3 regions of the Serratia rhizosphaerae genome follow, and region 2 is predicted to be linked to each of the others. Evidence: predicted binding sites of a transcription regulator. Region 2 holds the regulator's gene; each other region holds the start of a gene.
What was found. The regulator CRP, encoded in region 2, controls carbon source genes, mostly activating them, when cyclic AMP is high. The targets are predictions, from matches to a motif close to ATGTGANNNNNNTCACAT.
Positions count from the first base shown of each region.

Region 1: a site for CRP is predicted at 2,298-2,315, ahead of FO014_RS02615 (CidA/LrgA family protein). Genes of this name have one in related genera too.
Region 3: a site for CRP is predicted at 1,961-1,978, ahead of ompW (outer membrane protein OmpW). Genes of this name have one in related genera too.

Region 1 is NZ_CP041764.1:562,612-566,642, reverse strand. It holds gene cdd (cytidine deaminase) at 136-1,020, opposite strand; gene FO014_RS02620 (CidB/LrgB family autolysis modulator) at 1,154-1,849, opposite strand; gene FO014_RS02615 (CidA/LrgA family protein) at 1,849-2,256, opposite strand; gene FO014_RS02610 (MFS transporter) at 2,368-3,603, opposite strand; gene metG (methionine--tRNA ligase) at 3,829-4,031, opposite strand, start outside.
Region 2 is NZ_CP041764.1:2,457,105-2,461,135, forward strand. It holds gene argD (bifunctional acetylornithine/succinyldiaminopimelate transaminase) at 1-1,152, shown strand, start outside; gene crp (cAMP-activated global transcriptional regulator CRP) at 1,201-1,833, opposite strand; gene FO014_RS11380 (OsmC family protein) at 2,211-2,618, shown strand; gene FO014_RS11385 (LysR substrate-binding domain-containing protein) at 2,621-3,529, opposite strand; gene FO014_RS11390 (MFS transporter) at 3,784-4,031, shown strand, end outside.
Region 3 is NZ_CP041764.1:4,501,057-4,505,087, forward strand. It holds gene FO014_RS20945 (septation protein A) at 1-280, opposite strand, end outside; gene FO014_RS20950 (YciC family protein) at 612-1,364, opposite strand; gene FO014_RS20955 (YkgJ family cysteine cluster protein) at 1,396-1,836, opposite strand; gene ompW (outer membrane protein OmpW) at 2,124-2,777, shown strand; gene FO014_RS20965 (BON domain-containing protein) at 2,828-3,142, opposite strand; gene trpA (tryptophan synthase subunit alpha) at 3,315-4,031, opposite strand, start outside.

The DNA.
Region 1 (4,031 bases), 1.9 Mb from region 2:
CATGAGGGAAGTTGTGCTAATTATCGACGATCAAAGACTTATTTAACTAAAAAAAGTGTTTTCAGACGTAAATGGCATTGTATTCAGCGGGAAGGACTGTTAACTGCGGGGCCGGACAGCCCCGCGATGACAGAATTAGAAGGTGAGATGTTGCAGCGTCCGGCAGCCGAGCGCGGCCAGCAGGGCGCGGGTGGCGTCTTGCTGACTGAAAACGGCGTTCTGCGCTTCCGCCAGCACCGCGCGGCGGATTTGCCGGCAGTCGCCGCCGGACATGTTCAGCAGGACCAGCGCGGCCTGCAGCGGTGGCAGGCTGGGGTTGAAGGCGGCGTTTTCCGCGTAGCGGCCGGCGTAAATGTTGCCGTCCGCCGTTTCCAGCGCCACGCCGCTGTGGGCCTGACTATAGGGTGCGTGGCTGCGGTTGGCGGCGTCAAGCGCGGCGATCTCCAGCGCGTCGCTCAGCGCCAGCCGGTGACCGTGATCTTCCGGGTCCATCAGCAGGGTGTGAATATCCAGATCGCGCGGGCCGAATGAATCCGGCAGATAGTGGCTGAGCGTGGCGGCCGGACGGCCCGGCAGCTGGATGCGCAGATCGCCGCCGCTGTTCAGCTCATTCATAAACTGGCGGCAGTGGCCGCACGGAGTGTAGTTGACGGTGATGGCGGCCAGCGCCGTTTCGCCGCGCAGCCAGGCGTGGGTGACGACGCACTGCTCGGCATGCACCGTCTGCTGCATCGGCGCGCCGCCGAACTCCATATTGGCGCCGAAGTAGAGGTTGCCGCTGACGCCGCGGGCGATGGCGCCGACGTTAAACTGAGAAATCGGGGTTAACGAGCAGGCCGCGGCCAGCGGCAGCAGGGCAAACGCCAGCGCATCATCGTCCAGCCCGCTGTGCTGCTTGATTGCTTCAACCTGATCGGCGCTGAACATGGCCGGAAAGTCAGGTGCGTCCAGATAAGGCTGCAGGGCGGATTGCAATGTGTCGGGCAGGGTGCTGAAAGCGGTGTGAAAACGCGGATGCATAGAACGTCTCTCCAGTGTTAACGGGAGGACATTCTAGGCAGCCTTTATCGAATAAAATGTGACTTATATCTACTTATTGATGAAATTGATGTAATGAATGATGAGTTTGCGCGATATATCGCAAGTTTTTGCCTCAGGCAAACAGGTGCAACAGCACCGGGAATAAAAACGGCGCCAGCAGTGAAGTGATGATGCCGCAGATCACCAGCGCCAGCGAACCGAATGCGCCTTCCTGATAATCCAGCTCCACGCAGCGGGCGGTGCCCAGCGCATGTGAGGCGCTGCCCATTGCCAGACCGCGGGCGGATTTGGTGGTGATCTTCAGCACGTTGAACAGCGTATGGCCGAGCACGGCGCCGAGAATACCGACAAAAATCACGCACACCGCACTGATGGCCGGGATGCCGCCGAGCGACTCCGCCACCGCCATGGCGATCGGCGTAGTGACCGATTTAGGCAGAATCGACGCGGCGATTTCCGGCGTGGCACCCATCCACAGGGCAATGGCGCCGCCGCTTATCATGGCGGTGATGCTGCCGATAAAGCACACGGCGATAATCGATTTCCAGCGGGCGCGGATTTGATGCAGCTGTTCATACAGCGGGAACGCCAGCGCGACCACCGCAGGCTGCAGCAAATCATTGAGGATTTTGCTGCCCTGAAAATAGTCCTGATAGGGGATGCCGGTGGCCAGCAGCAGTGGAATGATCACCGCCATCGAGACCAGCAGCGGATTGAGCAGCGGCATCTTCAGTTTCTGCGCCAGTTTACGCGCGGCGAAAAATACCACCAGGGTTAACGGCAACGACCACCAGAGGTTATGCAGCATTACTTATCCCCCTCGGCATTATCCTGTTTGCCGACCAGAGGCCGTTCACGATGGAAATAGTGGGAGGAGTAGCCCACCGCCACCAGTACGATCAGGGTACTGGCAGCGCAGGCAACCACCAGCGGCGCCAGATGGTCGAAGATCTCCCGGTAATACTGCATCACGCCGACGCCGATGGGCACAAACAGCAGCACCATATAGCGGATCAGCAGGTTGCAGCCGGGGCGCACCCAGGCGGCCGGCAGCAGCTGCGAGGCCAGCAGGGCGAACAGCAGCAGCATGCCGAGGATACTGCCGGGAATGGCGATCGGCAGGAGGGAGGAAACCGCATTGCCGACCAGCAGACACAGATAAATCAAAGCGAATGCTCTAAGGTATTGCCAACATGATGTGAGCATCTTGTTCATAAGCCTTCCTGTTTAACGGATGCATTCATCATACAATTAAACTGTGATCTACGCCACATAACCAACCATGAATAATCGTTATCTCAACCATGCCCATCCGGGCTATTGACGTTATGGGTTAATTGTAGATGACTCCTGTTCGACCAACGGCTGCGCCGACTGACGCTGCGCCAGCCGGTGGCCCAGGCAAAAGAACAACAGGCTGAACAGCGCTGCGGCGATCAGCATGGCAAACATCAGCGGCGGTGCGGCGTAGCTGAGCAGAAAACCGCACAGCACCGGGTTGATCGCGCCGCCGAGGTTACTGAGGTTCTGCATGCCGTAGTAGCTGCCTTTCAGGTGCGCCGGCGCAATAAAGTCGATAAACATGTATTCCACCGGGATGACGATAATTTCGCCCAGGGTGAAGACCGCCATCGCCAGCGCCCACAGCCACAACGAGTGCCCGGCCAGGGCGAAGCCCAGCAGGCCGATCGCGAAGAATAGCGTGCCGAATGCCAGCCAGCGCAGCATATTGTCCTGACGCATACCGCGGCTCATCAGATACTGCAGCGCGATCACCATGCAGGCGTTAACCAGCATCACCAGCCCGATAACCCGGTACGCGAACTCCGCACTGGTGGCGATAATCAGATACTGCGACAGATAGCCGGTAAACTGGCCGAATACCACCGCGCCCAGCGTACTGCCGAGGGTAAAGTAGAGCAGCCGGTGGTCGCGGCGCAGGATGCCAAACGTCTGGCGAAAGTTGGCAGGCAGGGGCACGGTGGTGCCTGCCGTTTTCGGCGGCTGTTGCGGCTGCCGCAGGCGGAAATGCAGCACGATAACCACCAGCAGCGTCAGGCCGCCGGACAGGTAAAACGGCAGCAGAACCCCGAAGCCGGCTACCCAGACGCCAAGCGAGGAGCCGACCGCCCAGCCGACGTTGATCAGGGTGTAGTTGATGGAGAAGACGCGCGTACGCTGCGCAACCGGTAGCCATTCGGCAAAACAGGCCTTGATGGTAATATTCAGCACCGAATAGGTGGTATGCAATACCGCCAGAATCGCCACCATGCCGCCGGGCCGTGCGATCGACGGCATCAGAAAGAAGCTCAGCCCGTACAGCAGGATGGCGGCGATCATCAGCGTATTTTTGCTAAACTTGTCCACCAGATAGCCGCCGTACAGGCTGGTGATGATGCCGATGCTCAGGCTGCAGCCGAGGACGATGCCAACGCCGGTGGGCAACAGGCGGAAGTGTTCGCTCAGGTAAATGGCGATAAACGGCAGCGTGATGCCGCGGCCGATGGTCAGCACCAGCGAGGTGGCCAACAGCGTATTGATCAGCGGGGGGAATCCCTTCATAACAGCACCTGTGGATGCATACGGTCGTCAAATTGGAGTTGATAACATAGCCCATTGGCGGCGGCTGGCGGTACGGAAAGTGCGAAACGGTGGCAATCTCCGGCGTGGAGGGGAATGGCAGGATAAAACATCCCTTTCAGGGGGATTTTTTTGGTGAAAATATGGCTATTTATCGGCCATAAAAAAGGGCCGAGCTGGCTCGACCCTTGGTGTGTGATAACGGCGTTACTTCACCTGCATGCCCGGCTGCGCGCCGCTGTCCGGGCTCAGCAGGAAGATTTCCTTCCCGCCCGGGCCGGCGGCCATCACCATGCCTTCGGAAATACCAAAGCGCATTTTGCGCGGCGCCAGGTTGGCGACCATGATGGTCAGACGCCCTTCCAACTGCTTCGGATCCGGGTAAGCGGAGCGGATGCCGGAGAAGATCT
Region 2 (4,031 bases):
CAGTTTGTGCCGGTCAAAGGTCTGGGCAGCCGCGTGTGGGACAGCGAAGGGAAGGAGTATATCGACTTCTCCGGCGGCATCGCCGTAACTGCGCTGGGCCACTGCCACCCGGCATTGGTGGCGGCGCTGCAGCAGCAAAGCGAAACCCTGTGGCATACCAGTAATGTGTTCACCAATGAGCCGGCGCTGCGTTTGGCCAGCAAACTGATTGACGCCACCTTTGCCGATCGGGTCTTTTTCGCCAACTCCGGCGCGGAGGCCAACGAAGCGGCCTTCAAACTGGCGCGCCACTATGCCATTACCCGTCACAGCCCGTACAAAACCAAAATTATCGCCTTCTATAACGCCTTCCACGGCCGGACGCTGTTTACCGTCTCGGTCGGCGGGCAGGCAAAGTATTCCGACGGCTTCGGGCCAAAGCCGGCCGATATTGTGCATGTGCCGTACAACGATCTGGCGGCGGTCAAGGCGGTGATGGATGACAGCACTTGCGCGGTAGTGATGGAGCCGATTCAGGGCGAAGGCGGCATTACGCCGGTGGACGCCGAGTTCCTACAGGGCGTGCGCGCTCTGTGCGATAAGCACCAGGCGCTGCTGGTGTTTGATGAGGTGCAGAGCGGCATGGGGCGTACCGGCAAGCTGTTCGCCTATATGCATTACGGCGTGACGCCGGATATTTTGACCACCGCTAAAGCGCTGGGCGGCGGCTTCCCGGTCAGCGCGATGCTGACCAGCGAGGAGATTGCCTCTGCCATGCAGGTCGGCACGCACGGCACCACCTACGGCGGCAACCCGTTGGCCTGCGCGGTGGCCGAGGCGGCGCTGGACGTGATCAACACGCCGCAGGTGCTGGACGGTATCGCGCAGCGTCATGCGCTCTACGTGGAGAAACTGCAGCAGTTGGCCGACAAGTACGGTATTTTCAGCGATATTCGCGGCATGGGGCTGTTGATCGGCGCCGAGCTGAGTGCGGCTTACCAGAATAAGGCGCGGGATTTCCTGGCCGCCGCCGCCGCGCATGGCGTGATGATTCTGAACGCCGGGCCTAACGTTATCCGCTTTGCGCCGTCATTGGTGGTAGAGCTGCAGGATATTGAAGAGGGGATGGCGCGTTTTGAACGTGCGGTGCAGGATGTGGTGAATGCGGTATAAGCCGCTACCGGCATAAAAAACGGCGCGAATGCGCCGTTTTCTGATTAATTAACGCGTGCCATAAACAACAATGGTTTTGCCGTGCGCGGAGATCAGGTTTTGATCTTCCAGCATTTTCAGGATACGGCCGACCGTTTCGCGTGAACAACCGACGATTTGACCAATTTCCTGACGCGTGATTTTAATTTGCATACCGTCAGGGTGGGTCATGGCGTCCGGCTGTTTCGCCAGGTTCAGCAGGGTTTGCGCAATGCGGCCGGTAACGTCAAGGAAGGCGAGGTTCCCCACTTTCTCTGAGGTGACCTGCAGGCGGCTGGCCATTTGCGCGGAAAGGCGCATCAGAATATCCGGGTTGACCTGGATCAGCTGACGGAATTTCTTATAGGAAATTTCAGCTACTTCACAGGCGGTTTTCGCTCTCACCCAGGCGCTGCGCTCCTGGCCTTCTTCAAATAATCCAAGCTCGCCGATGAAATCCCCCTGGTTGAGATAGGACAGGATCATCTCTTTGCCTTCTTCATCTTTAATCAGCACCGCAACGGAGCCTTTCACGATGTAGTAGAGCGTTTCAGCCTTTTCACCTTGGTGAATCAGCGTACTTTTGGATGGATATTTGTGGATATGGCAATGAGACAGGAACCATTCGAGAGTCGGGTCTGTTTGCGGTTTGCCGAGAACCATTCGCTATTATCCTCTGTTGTAATCGCTGCCTTTGTAACACAGGGATCGGAGCTCCCTGTTAAACGCGTTGATAACCGGTAATGCATGCGGGCTATAAACAGGTTTTGAGGCGTGCCGTAAAATACGCTATTGCCCTAGCATATTAACTTGCTGTCAGTGCTGCAAGCTACATTCTGTTAACATCTCATTTAAGATGCTTTCCTTGGGCAGATCCCTGAAAGTCGGTGTCCAAAAAGAGTTATTGCGGTTTGTTTGTAGCATAGAGTGAGGCGAGTGTCTTCTGTTGTCTCGCTTCAGCATGACCGGCATCAGGTTCCATTGCCAGTTTCAGCGCGAAAGCGTAGTCTGATTTTAAGAAATTAACCGGAGTGAGCAGTATGCAGGCAAGAGTGAAATGGGTGGAAGGATTGACCTTCCTCGGTGAGTCCGCGTCAGGTCATCAGGTGTTAATGGATGGTAGCGCCGGGGAAAAGGCGCCGAGTCCGATGGAGATGGTGCTGATGTCGGTGGGCGGTTGCAGCGCGATCGATGTGGTGTCGATTCTGCAAAAGGGCCGCAATGACGTGCGTGACTGCGAGGTGAAACTCAGCTCGCAGCGGCGGGATGAGGCGCCGCGTACTTTTACCGCGATCAATCTGCACTTTATCGTCAGCGGTAAAGGGTTGAGTGACAAGGTGGTGGAGCGTGCGGTCAACCTGTCTGCTGAAAAGTACTGCTCGGTATCGCTGATGTTGAGTCAGGCGGCAACGGTGACCCACAGTTTCGAAATCCGCGTGGTGGAATAAGTTTACCAGGCGTAGCGCTGACACTGGCCGTGCAGCAAATCCAGCAAACGCCGCGCCGTTACGGTTAGCGGCGATCTCTGCGAATAGAGCACGCAATACTGCGCCTGCGGCAGGGTATCAATCGGCAGCGTGACCACCTGTTCCTGCAAATGCAGCGGACGCGCCATCGCGCGCGCCACAATGGTCAGGTAGTCAGACGCCAGCACCATATTCAGGCCGCAGATGACAGAGTCCGAGCGCACCGGCGGCGTTTCCAGCTGTTGATAAAAATCACCCAGCACGGATTGCAGATGCTGGTAATAGCCCATATCGGTTTCCGGCAGCAGCCATTTGGCCTGGCGCAGCGCATCCAGCGAGCGAGCGTTGGCCAGCGGATGACCGCGGCGGGCGACGATGCAAAATGACGCATTGAACAGCGGCTCGCGCACCAGATCTTCTAAAGGCAGTTCCGGACTGATGGAACCGACGGCGAAATCCAGCCGGCCTTCGCGCAGCGCGGGCAGCAGGGTGGAGAGCTGGGCTTCCTGCAGCACCAGATTTACCTGCGGGAACTGTTTTCGGAACGCGTCGGCCAGCATCGGCAGCACCGTCAGCGCCAGCAGTGAAGAAAGCCCCATCGCCACTGTCCCCTGTGAGTGTTGGCTGATCTGCTGAATCTCATCCGCCGCACGCTGCAGCTCTTCCAGAATAAACTGCATCCGCACCGCGAAAATGCGACCGCTTTCGGTCAGGGTCATGCCCTGATTGCTGCGAATAATCAGCTGCGTGTCCAACGCCTGTTCCAGTTCACGCAGGCTGCGGCTGACCGCCGGCTGGGATTGCTGCAGCGCGCGCGCCGCGCCGCGAATGCTGCCGCTGCGAATCACCTGCTGAAAAACCCGAAGCTGCTGCAATTTTGGCAGGTAGCGCACGTTCATCTCCCTATCAGTAAAAACTATCACCCTGAACAAAATTGCATCTTATGCCGCCAAGGTAAAGACGCTAACGTCATTAGTGGCGACTTAAGTCGCTGTTATTAAAACTATAAGTGATAAGGATCACAATTTCGTTGATGCAGCCCGTCTGCCGACGTGCAATACAGGGGAGTCCAGCCATGAAGCCGCGAGCTTTAATGATTTTTTTGCTTTTTGTCGGTTATGTGATTGTTTATATAGATAAAACTGTGATGGGGTTTGCCCTGTTGCCGATTGAGCGTGAATTTAATCTGCCGGCGGAACAGCTGGGCTATGTCACCGGCGTATTCTTCCTGGCGTATTCATTGTTTCAAATTCCGGCCGGCTGGCTTAACGACCGCTTCGGTTTTAAGAAGGTGCTGTGTGCTTCTTTATTGCTGCTGGGTGGTTTCGCCTTGTGCTTCGGCCTACTGGGCTTTGGCCTGGGGCTGCTGGTGACGTTCCGCTTTCTGTCGGGGAT
Region 3 (4,031 bases), 2.0 Mb from region 2:
GTTGGCTGACCAGCAGCGCGATGGCGAACAGCGTATAAATCACCGTGACTTTCCATTTGATAAACAGATCGCTGTGGAACACCAGCGTCAGCGTGCCGAACACCGCCACCATCAGGAAAGTGATCAGCGTCATTTTTTCTACCTTGCGGTATTTCACCCAGGTGAACACCAACGCCAGTGCGGTCGCCACGATAAGCGCGCCGGAAGCGACGTAAATATCGTAAAGCTTATAAAACGCAAAAAAGACAATTAACGGGAGAAAATCAAGAAACTGCTTCATAAATCAATCCATCATCTGTTCGTCGGCCGACTATACCGGATTCGGCCGGATCTGTGTACCGCCGGAGGTTGCTGATTATCGGCGTTTTGTTCGCGGATTTCCGCTTTCCGGGCAAGAATTTGCATAAAATTACCAAAGTGCGTTTCGGCCATATGACGTACCCAACGCAATAGCGTCCGTTGATAATTTACCATGGAAAGTGGTCAGCGTCAGAGTAGCCGGATAGGTAAGGGGATATTTTTGTGACGACGTCACTTTTGGCGCAGTGTGTCGGGCCGGGAAAATAAAAGGGCACGCCGAAGCGTGCCCTTAAAGCGTTCCACAGCCGTAATCAGTTGCGCAGCAGCATATAAAGACGGAACAGATACACCAGCAGCAGCGCGGTCACCAGATTGCTCAGCGCGGTCAGCACCACGCCGGCGACGCTCGGCGCCAGCGCCGAAAGGTGGCTGACCAGCAGCAACACCAGCAGCTTGGCCGCCAGCCACAGCATCATGGCCGGAACAATCAGCCGGGCGTTGGCAAAGGCCAGTTTGGCGCTCTGCCGCAACGACGCGAACACGCCTTGCTTATCAGTGGAACAAATCACCGGCGCCAGAGAAAATGCGACGGCGATAATCACCCCGGGCACGACAAACAGCGTCAGGCCGAGCTGAATCAGCAGGGTGCAGATAAACAGCAGCAGCAGCAGGCGCGGCAACTCCGGCGCGGAAGCGCCGATCGCACGCAGCGCGCTGACCGGCTGCCCCTGAGAAACCAGACGGATCAGCGTCAGCATACCGCCGACCAACAGTAAATTCCCCACCAGCGCGGCAAAGGTGGCCGCGGCTGATTTTTTCAGCATCACCATTTGCTGTTCCGGGGTCATCTGCGCCACAAACTCCTGCAGCCCCATCCCGGTGGATGTGGAGAGTTCATTAAACGCGGCGTCCAGTATCTTGAGCTGTTCGGCGTCAGGCTGGAATGCCTGATCGAGCAGTATCGAAATAAACGCGGTCAACAGCGCCAGCAGCAGAATAGTGGCCAGCTGGTTGCGGAAAAAGTTAAAACTGTCACGGTACACAGTGTTAGCCGTGATAGACATGCAGACTCCTTGGCGTTGGGAACAGAGATAATCAGTGGTGGATTGTACCTTGTTCCGGCTCGCTGTGGCACCCCGCAAGCGCTATGGCGCTGATTTCTTCAGCGATTATCGTCTCCGGCAGCGCCAGCGGCTGGGGAACGGGCAGCGGCGGCAGGCCGTAGCGTTCGCGTGCGCGATCGCAGGCTTCATTGCGCAGCCCGTTTTCGCCCGAGGCGTCAAATTCACGGCACGGCGTCGGCCGGTTAAGGTAAATAGAACAGGATACGGCCTGGCCGATTTCACCGTCGAGCGCGGTGCAGCGCGGGGATTTGCTGTTGGTCCCCTGCATACAGCGCAGGAACGGGGTTAACGGCTCGGTGAGCGTGCTTGGCACCACGCCGCCGCCGTCATCGCCTTCAGCCCAATAGAATGACACTCGAAAATAGGCGCAGCACGCGCCACAGCTAACACAGGGATTGAGAATTTCGCTCATCTTGATTGCCACCTTCTCCTACGGTCACCAACCAAAACCAACACGGAGCGAAAAAATTACTCAGTGTCACGCGTTTCTGCAACTGAAATTCCACTTGTTTACATTTTTTACAACAAATCTACTTTTTTGATCTAGATCAATTCTCGATTTATTAATCATTTAGGTAACCCTGATTTTTGTGCGAATTAATAATTTTACACATAAGATGTGATCTCTATGCGATCAAAAATACCTTGTAATAGGTATATTCGGCAGGGCTAGAAACCACACATATGGAATGGATGATGATGAAGAAGACTACTTTAGCGGTATTGGCGGCGATGGTCGCGCCAATGGTGCCAATGGCGGCAAATGCGCATCAGGCCGGGGATTTCCTGCTGCGCGCCGGCGCGGCGACGGTGCGTCCGACCACTGGTTCGGATGACGTGCTGGGTCAGGGCTCATTCGACGCCAGTAACAATACCCAGCTTGGGCTGACTTTCGGCTATATGGTAACGGACAATATCGGCGTTGAATTGCTGGCGGCGACCCCGTTCCGCCATAAAGTGTCGCTCAGCGGCCAGGCAGTCAGCGGCGATATCGCTACCGTGCACCACCTGCCGCCGACGCTGATGGCGCAATATTACTTTGGCGACCGTCAGGATAAGCTGCGTCCTTATCTGGGCGTGGGCGTCAACTACACCACCTTCTTTGATGAAAAATTCAATCAGAAAGGCAAGGACACCGGTCTGAGCAACCTGAGCCTGAAAGACTCCTGGGGCGTTGCCGCGCAGGCTGGCCTGGACTATAACCTGGATGAACACTGGATGCTGAACATGTCAGTGTGGTGGATGAACATCGAAACCAAAGCCCGCTTTGACGATGCGTCCGGCGGCCATCACAGCATTGATACGCGTCTGGATCCGTGGGTATTCATGTTTGGCGCCGGCTACCGTTTCTAAGCGGGAGCGTATGTTTCACGGGGAGGCGCCTTGCGGCGCCTCCTTGGGGTTTACTTCAATTGCATCACGTTTTCTACCGACTTCACGCCGGCGACGCCGCGGGTAACCTGCACCGCACGGTTGGCGTCTGCGCTGGTGCTGACAAAACCGCTTAGCTGCACGCGCCCTTTAAAGGTTTCGACGCTGATCTCCCGCGATTTGATGTTTTTATCCGCCAGCAGCGCCGATTTCACCTTGGTGGTGATTACCGTGTCGTCAATATAGCCGCCAGTTCCCTCTGATTTTGCCGTCGGCGCGCAGGCCGTTACCGCCAGCGCCATCACACCGGCCATACACAGTGCCGCAAGGGTTTTAAATAGCTTCATAGTTACTCTCCATGCCATGTTATTTTTTTAACGACAGACTACGTTGGCATACGGATTGCCGCAGCCATCATTAGTGTGAAACAAAGGACAGATTAGTCAATCGGATATTAGGAAATATGATGAGGTTATTCTTAAATGCCGGGTGCGTGGGGCGCACCCGGTAAAGCAAGGTTCAGCCGCGGGTGGCGTCCTTCATCTCACTGACGAATTTGCCCAGCCTGGCGAGCATCTCTGCCGGCTGTTGCTGATACTGTTCAATGATTTTCACGATGGCGGAGCCGGAAATCGCGCCGGCAGCGCCGGCCTGCAAGGCGTCACGCACCTGAGACGGCTCTGAAATACCAAACCCCTGTAGCGCAGGCGCGGCATGATATTCACGCAGCGTATTGATCAAGTGGTTCAGCGGCTGCTGCGCGCGGCTTTCGGTGCCGGTGACCCCGGCGCGGGACAGCAGGTAAGTATAACCGCGCCCGTGAGACGAAATTTCGCGCAGCAGATCGTCATTGGCATTCGGCGGACAAATGAAGATCGGCGCGATATCGTGACGCAGCGCGGCGGCGCGGAACGGCGCGGATTCTTCAAACGGCACGTCGGCGACCAGCACCGAATCCACACCGACGTCGGCACAGCGCTGATAAAAAGTATCGATGCCTTTATGGAACACCAGGTTGGCATACATCAGCAGGCCGATAGGAATATCGGCATGCTTCTGGCGGATGGCCGCCAGCATTTCAAAGCACTGGCTCGGCGTTACGCCGGAGGCGAAGGCCCGCAGCGTGGCGTTTTGAATGGTAGGACCGTCCGCCAGCGGATCGGAGAAGGGGATGCCCAGCTCCAGTGCGTCCGCGCCGTTCTCAATCAGGGTATCGATAATCTGCAGCGACAGCGT